Regions from separate parts of the Arthrobacter sp. BGA-UO-ETr-C19 genome, predicted to be linked through region 3. Evidence: riboswitches for the same ligand, from Rfam matches in the RefSeq annotation. Region 3 holds a riboswitch; each other region holds the start of a gene.
The links. A riboswitch is a leader RNA that binds a small molecule or an ion and turns the genes downstream of it on or off. The one in region 3 is predicted to bind cyclic di-AMP.
Positions count from the first base shown of each region.

Region 1: another riboswitch for cyclic di-AMP. It lies ahead of AC57BR_RS03345 (aggregation-promoting factor C-terminal-like domain-containing protein); the one in region 3 lies ahead of AC57BR_RS13220 (NlpC/P60 family protein).
Region 2: another riboswitch for cyclic di-AMP. It lies ahead of AC57BR_RS02735 (C40 family peptidase); the one in region 3 lies ahead of AC57BR_RS13220 (NlpC/P60 family protein).

Region 1 is NZ_JCAQPC010000008.1:60,427-62,620, forward strand. It holds gene AC57BR_RS03340 (sensor histidine kinase) at 1-1,131, shown strand, start outside; cyclic di-AMP (ydaO/yuaA leader) riboswitch at 1,226-1,389, shown strand; gene AC57BR_RS03345 (aggregation-promoting factor C-terminal-like domain-containing protein) at 1,395-2,194, shown strand, end outside.
Region 2 is NZ_JCAQPC010000007.1:147,073-149,266, forward strand. It holds gene AC57BR_RS02730 (NlpC/P60 family protein) at 1-228, opposite strand, end outside; gene AC57BR_RS02735 (C40 family peptidase) at 330-1,040, opposite strand; cyclic di-AMP (ydaO/yuaA leader) riboswitch at 1,093-1,262, opposite strand; gene AC57BR_RS02740 (M23 family metallopeptidase) at 1,399-2,194, opposite strand, start outside.
Region 3 is NZ_JCAQPC010000021.1:37,507-39,700, reverse strand. It holds gene AC57BR_RS13225 (SulP family inorganic anion transporter) at 1-857, shown strand, start outside; cyclic di-AMP (ydaO/yuaA leader) riboswitch at 1,037-1,202, shown strand; gene AC57BR_RS13220 (NlpC/P60 family protein) at 1,206-1,982, shown strand; gene AC57BR_RS13215 (GGDEF domain-containing protein) at 2,177-2,194, opposite strand, start outside.

The DNA of each region.
Region 1 (2,194 bases), on a different contig from region 3:
GTCACCGGGCTCCCCCTGGCGGAAAAGCAGAACACCCTGACCTCGCTCGTCTGGACCATCACGATTGTCTCGCTGGGCGGACTCGTGCTGATCGGCCTGGCCGGGACGGTGCTCATCCGCCGCACCATGAAACCGCTGGAGCAGCTCTCCGAGGTGGCCACCCAGGTGTCGCGCCTGCCGCTGGACGCCGGTGAGGTGGCACTCGCCGTCCGTGTCCCGCCGTCGAACGCCCATCCCGGAACCGAAGTGGGCAGCGTGGGGCACGCCCTGAACCAGATGCTGGACAACGTCTCCAACGCGCTGGAAGCGCGGCAGGAAAGCGAAATGAAGGTGCGGCAGTTCGTGGCGGATGCCTCCCACGAGCTCCGGACGCCGCTCACCGCCATCCGCGGTTACACCGAGCTGATGCGCATGACCGAAAAGTTCACCCCGGACGGCCAGCGGTCCCTTGCACGAGTGCAGAGCCAGTCGGAGCGCATGACCGCCCTGGTGGAGGACCTTCTGCTGCTTGCCCGGCTCGACGAGGGCCAGCCACTCAAGCTCAGCGACGTCGACCTCACGCAGCTCGTCATCGAGACCGTCAGCGACGAAAAAGTCATGGCGCCGGACCGGGCGTGGCACCTCGATCTTCCGGAGGAACCCGTGTCAGTCCGGGGCGATGCCTCACAGCTGCACCAGGTCCTGGTGAACCTGCTCTCCAATGCCCGCAAGCACACCCCGCCCGGCACCACGGTGACCACCGGCGTGATGCGGTCGGCCGACGGCAGCGCTGTGATTACGGTCACGGACGACGGCGCTGGCATCCCGCCTGAGTTCGTGGACAAAGTGTTCGCGCGCTTCGCCCGCGCAGACGCGTCACGGGCGACGCCGGTGCAGTCGTCCCTGGCGCCGGCAGCCGCAGCGGCTACGGGTTCTGCTGCCGGCAGCGGAACCGCGGGAACGGCCCTCCATACCGCGGCTTCACGGGGAGAACCGGGGGTCGCGTCGGCCGAGGGAACCAGCGGCCTGGGCCTGTCCATCGTGCAGTCCATTGTGGCGGCGCACGGCGGCACAGTGGAGGTCACGTCCCGGCCTGGCCGGACGGAATTTGCCGTCCGCCTGCCCACGCAAGGCGCCGCGCCGGCGTCGTGATGTCCGTTACCTAAATGTGACTTAATCAAAAGCCTCCTGTACCGTCGATAGCGTGCGGCCGCCACTAGGACCGCATGTCCGGATTGACGCCCAGCTCTGCCGCTTCCCGGATTCCGCTAGATCAGGCAGAGGCGGGGGAACCAGAGTCCCGGGCTTTCCGCATCAGCCCTTGGGGTGAAGCCGACACGTGAATTTTCCGTGCGGCCGGATGACCTCATCCGAACCCGACAGCTAACTCCGCAGGTGTTGAGAGGCAATCCACCATGTCTGAATTTAAGACTCAGGCGCGCCCTGAACGCGCCTCCAAGCAGTCCGACAGCAAGATTTCCCGTCACCGCGCCGAGCCTGCCCAGCCTAAGAGTGCATTTGGCCGTTTCGCCGCAGGCCTTCCGTCCTTCGGGCGCCGGGCAGCTGTCCTGACCACCGCCGCCGCCGTGCTCGTTGGTGTCGGCGCCGCCGGCCACGCGGCCGATCAGGCTACGCCGTCCGCCTCCGCGACGTCCGCGGCCACCGCCGACGCGGGGCAGACGCTGAGCTTCGACAAGACGCTGATCTCCGCCCTCCCCGCCCCGTCCGCGGCGTCCATCGCTCCGCAGTCGGCCGCCAAGGAGTCCGCGGCCACGGCTGCGGCGGCAACGAAGGCTGCCGCTGCCAAGGCTGCCGCCGCCAAGACTGCCGCCGCGAAAGCCGCCGCTGCCAAGGCAGCCGCTGCTAAGAATGCTGCCGCGGCCAACGCCGCCGCAGTTGCCAAGGCCCAGGCTGCCGCCACCCAGGCTGCTGCTGCCAAGGCCGCCGCTGCCAAGGCTGCCGCCGCCGCCAGGGCCAAGGCCGCGGCCCCTGTTGCCTTGAACGATCCCGCCGGCGCTCAGGCCTACGCGGCCAGCAAGCTTGGCTCCTTTGGCTGGTCCGCAGACCAGATGCAGTGCCTGAAGCGGCTCTGGACCAAGGAATCGGAATGGCGCACCACGGCCACCAACGCCAGCAGCGGCGCGTACGGCATCGTCCAGTCGCTGCCCGCCGAGAAGATGGCGAGCGCCGGGGCGGACTACCGCACCAACTACCG
Region 2 (2,194 bases), on a different contig from region 3:
GGACTGGACCTCCAGCGTGGAAGCTGCGGCGGATTCGCGCTGGACGTTGGTCTCAGCGGCGTTGGCGGCGATGCCGCTGGTCAGGACAAGACCGGAAGCAGCAGCGATAACTGCTGCCTGGCGGCCCACGCCACCGGCGTTGTCGCCGACAGCCTTGGCAATGACAGCCAGCGAGTTGGTCTTCGTGACCTCGGCGCGGTGCCGTGCAATGGTCGCACGAGTAGTCATTAATTTCTCTCTTTCGTGTTCCACGGACCCGCGGTAGCAGGCCATGGGTTATCGACGCGCCGGCATCTTGGGGGTAAGCCGGCCCGCCTCGAATCGGATTCTTAGCGAAGGGTGTAAAAAGCGGACGTGCCCGTTGCGGACACCGCGTGCAGGAGAGTGCCCTGCGAGGGGTTCAGCGCGCTGATCATCATGCCGTTGCCGACGTAGATGCCCACGTGGGCGCCGCCGTTCTGCATGACCAGGTCGCCGGGAGCAGGCGTGGAGGTGGGCTTCATGGCGTTCCACGCGTTGACGCGGGGAATGCTGATGCCTGCCTGAGCGTAAACCCACTGGGTAAAGCCGGAGCAGTCCCAGCCGCTGGGCGTGGTGCCGCCCCAGACGTAGGGGCTGCCGATGCCGGTGTATGCGATTGCGGCCAGTCCGGAAGCTGCGGCGGAGGCCGCACCATCGGTGGACTTGGCGGTGACGGCCTGGGCCGCACCTGCGATCTCATTGGCGGCCTGGCCTGCGTCGGCCGTCTGGCTCTCATCGTTCGACTGCGGAGCGATGGTTTCGGCGACCGGGGCTGCCACCGTAGTGACGGCAGGACGCTCGAAGGAGACAGTGGCGGTGGGCGCGGCGGTCACAGCAAGCTGCGCGGCCTGGGATCCGGTCTCCGAGGAGGCGGAAACACCAATGTTGGCGTCGGCTGCGTTGGCAGGCATGCCAACGCTCAGGATGAGTCCTGAAGCAGCTGCGATGACAGCTGCCTGGCGACCTACTGTGCCGGCATTGGCGCTAACCGCCTTGGACACGGAGTCCAACGGGTTCATACGAACCGTCTGCGCGCGGTGGCGCGCGGCATTGTGGCGTGAAGACACGAAGGTAGCCTCTCCCAATGCCTGCGAGGTGAGCTGTCGGATTCGGATGGGAGTCACCCGGCCGCTCCGCTTCCTGGGAAGCATTGCGACTTAACCCCAAGGCCTTCTTGCGAAGACCAAAATTGGTTCCCCCGCCCCTGCCAGACGATGTAATGCGAACGGACCTTGAGCGGTGGCAGAGTTAGGCAATCCACTCAAGAGCGTCAACTTCGGAAAAGTTGACGCGGTTTAGACGGTACAGCAGTTCGGAGCCAATGTCACATTCAGGTCACGGCGTGTCACAGGAATGAGAGTGCTCACTCGGCTTGCCTCAGAGCCAGCCGGTGGGATCAACGACGTCGCCGTTGACCATCACTTCGAAATGGAGGTGGCAGCCGGTGGAGGCCCCTGTGGTCCCGCTGAGGGCGATCACTTCGCCCCGGGTGACCTTTTGGCCAACCTGGACGCTGGAGGACGACAGGTGGTTATACGTGGTCTCCAGGCCGTTCCCGTGATCGATCACCACGCGGTTGCCTCCCCCGTAGGGGTGCCATCCGGCGAACGTCACCGTGCCGCTGGCTGCGGCCAGTACCTCGGTGCCGCACTGGGCGGCGAAGTCCTGCCCACGGTGGAACTCGCCGGCGCCGCCGGTGATCGGGCTGACCCGGTAACCGAACGGCGAGGACTTGACCAGCGTGGTCAGCGGCCCTCCCAAGGTGCCCACCGAGGCCGAACGGCTGATGCTGCCGGCCGACTGGGCACTCAGGAGTTGCTTGAGCTTTCCGTCCGGGTCACCGGTGGTGGAGACCGACGTGCGGCTGAAGTCGATCTTTGCCGCCGCTTCAGCCGATACCTTCGGCTGGGCCGGTGAGGCAGCGGACGCTGACGCCCCTCCCTGCTGCTCTCCGGCAGCCAGGACAGGGCTGGTGGCGGGGACAGTAACTGTCAGCAGCAGGCCTGTGGCCGCAAGGGCTACGCCGGCTTTCTGCCCAACGCCACTGGCTGAGGCGAAATCCGTAACCTGGCGGAACGGACCCCGGCGGCGGCGGCGCGCTTCACGCTGGGCGTCCCGGGGACGGTCCGCGGCAACGGCCTCCGCGAGGCGCGGCTCCGGAGCGGGACCGGAC
Region 3 (2,194 bases):
CTCTGACGTGGGAAACCTTCCAGACCATCGCCCCGTTCTCGCTGTCCATGGCGCTCGTGGGGCTGCTGGAATCCCTGATGACGGCCAAACTGGTGGACGACATCACCGATACCCGCTCCAACAAGACCCGCGAATCCTGGGGACAGGGCGTGGCCAACATCGTCACCGGCTTCCTGGGCGGCATGGGCGGCTGCGCCGTGATCGGGCAGACCATGATCAACGTCAAGGGCTCCGGCGCCAGGAGCCGGGTGTCCACATTCCTCGCGGGCGTCTTCCTGCTGGTACTGGTGGTGACCCTGGGCGACATCGTGGGCCTGATCCCCATGGCGGCGCTGGTGGCGGTGATGATCTTCGTCTCGGCCATCACGTTCGACTGGCACTCTGTTGCACCGGCAACGCTTAGGCGGATGCCAAAATCGGAAACCGCAGTCATGCTGATCACCGTCGGCACGGTGGTGGTCACGCACAACCTGGCGATCGGCGTCGGGGTCGGGGTGCTGGCAGCGATGGCGATGTTCGCCCGCCGGGTTGCCCATTTCGCCACCGTGGAGCGGACGGAAGTAGAGCTCAACGGCCGGACGCTGGCCACCTACACCGTGGACGGCGAACTGTTCTTCGCCTCTTCCAACGACCTCTACACCCAGTTCAACTACGCCCGCGACGCCGAGCCGGACATCGACGGCGTGGTAATCGACCTGCACGCCTCGCACCTGTGGGATGCCTCAACCATCGCCGTGCTGGACGCGGTCACGGAGAAATACCGCAGGCACGGCCGCGAGGTGGAACTGATCGGCCTCAACTCGGCCAGCATCCAGATGCGGGAGCGGCTGGCCGGCAAGCTCAACGCCGCAGAGTGAGGTTCACCACAAAAATCAGACCCCGATCCCTTACCTGACGCGGGCCAATACGAAATGAACGACACGGCCCCGTTACCTTAATGTGACATTGAGCGAAGCCTCCCGTACCGTGAAAAACGTGCCTTTTCACCGACGAGGCACTCCCGCGCTGATTGCCTAACTCTGCCGCAGCCCGAGGAATCAATCGAAGACCCATGTCCGGCAGAGACGGGGAAACCACTTTTCGGCCTGCTTGCAGCGGGCCTTGGGGTGAAGCCGCGCAGTTCCTGACCACGCTCAGGACCGCGGCCGGGTGCCTCCCATCCGAATCCGACAGCTCACCTCGCAGGCATCGGGAGAGGCTTCTTCATGTCGTTCCGCTTTATTTCTGGCCGCCGTGCTGCGGCCGCCCGCTCCAATCCGTTCACCCGCATTGCCTCCGCAAACTCCGGCATCGGCCGCCAGGCAGCCGTGATCCTCGCCGCCTCCGGGCTGGCATTCACGGGCACCGTTGCGGCCAACGCCGGCGGCGCCGCCCCGGCCCAGCCGGCTCCGGCCGCCGCCCCCGAGGCTGCCAGCCAGGTGCAGGCTCCCCTGAACGCTGCCTCCGGCGTCAAGATCGAGTTTGAACGCACCGCGGTCACGTCGGCCCCGGCTCCCGTGGTGGCGGCACCCGTCGTCGAAAAGCCGGTGGTGAAGAAGGCCGCGGCACCTGCCGCCGCCCCCGTCGCTGCCGCCGCGCCCGCCAAGGCTGCAGCAGCACCCGCACCGAAGGTCACCGTCAAGGCTGCGGCACCCGCACCGAAGGTCACCGTCAAGGCTGCGGCAGGTGCCAACGCAACCATGCTCGCTTCGGCCTACGCCCAGATTGGCATCACGCAGGACTGCACCGCCATGGTGGAGAAGGCCCTCGGCGCCGCCGGCATCCACGTGGGCGACCTCGCCCCGATGCAGTTCCTGAGCCACGGCAAGGTAGTCTCCACCCCGCAGCCCGGCGACATGGTGGTGCAGTCCGGCCACGTGGCCATCTACGCCGGCGCCGGCAAGGTCATCAGCGGCGGCATGAACGGCATCAATGCCACCATGGCGCACCCGCTGTCCTGGCTCACTGCCACCGGCCCCGTCACGTTCGTGCGCGCAGCCTAGCAGAGCTGAAAAACCGCCGTGTTCCGCTGCCTTGGGGGCGGCGGAACGCGGCCACCCCCAAGGTGCTCCCACCTTTCTACAAGGACGGTGGAACACACTGGCTATGCCTGATGAAAGACCGCAGCCTCCGGCTGCGAGTCAGGATCGCCGGGTCCGGATTGTCCCCCATGCATTCCGGATCCGGTGCCTGCGGCTCAGCCCCTGACCGTGCG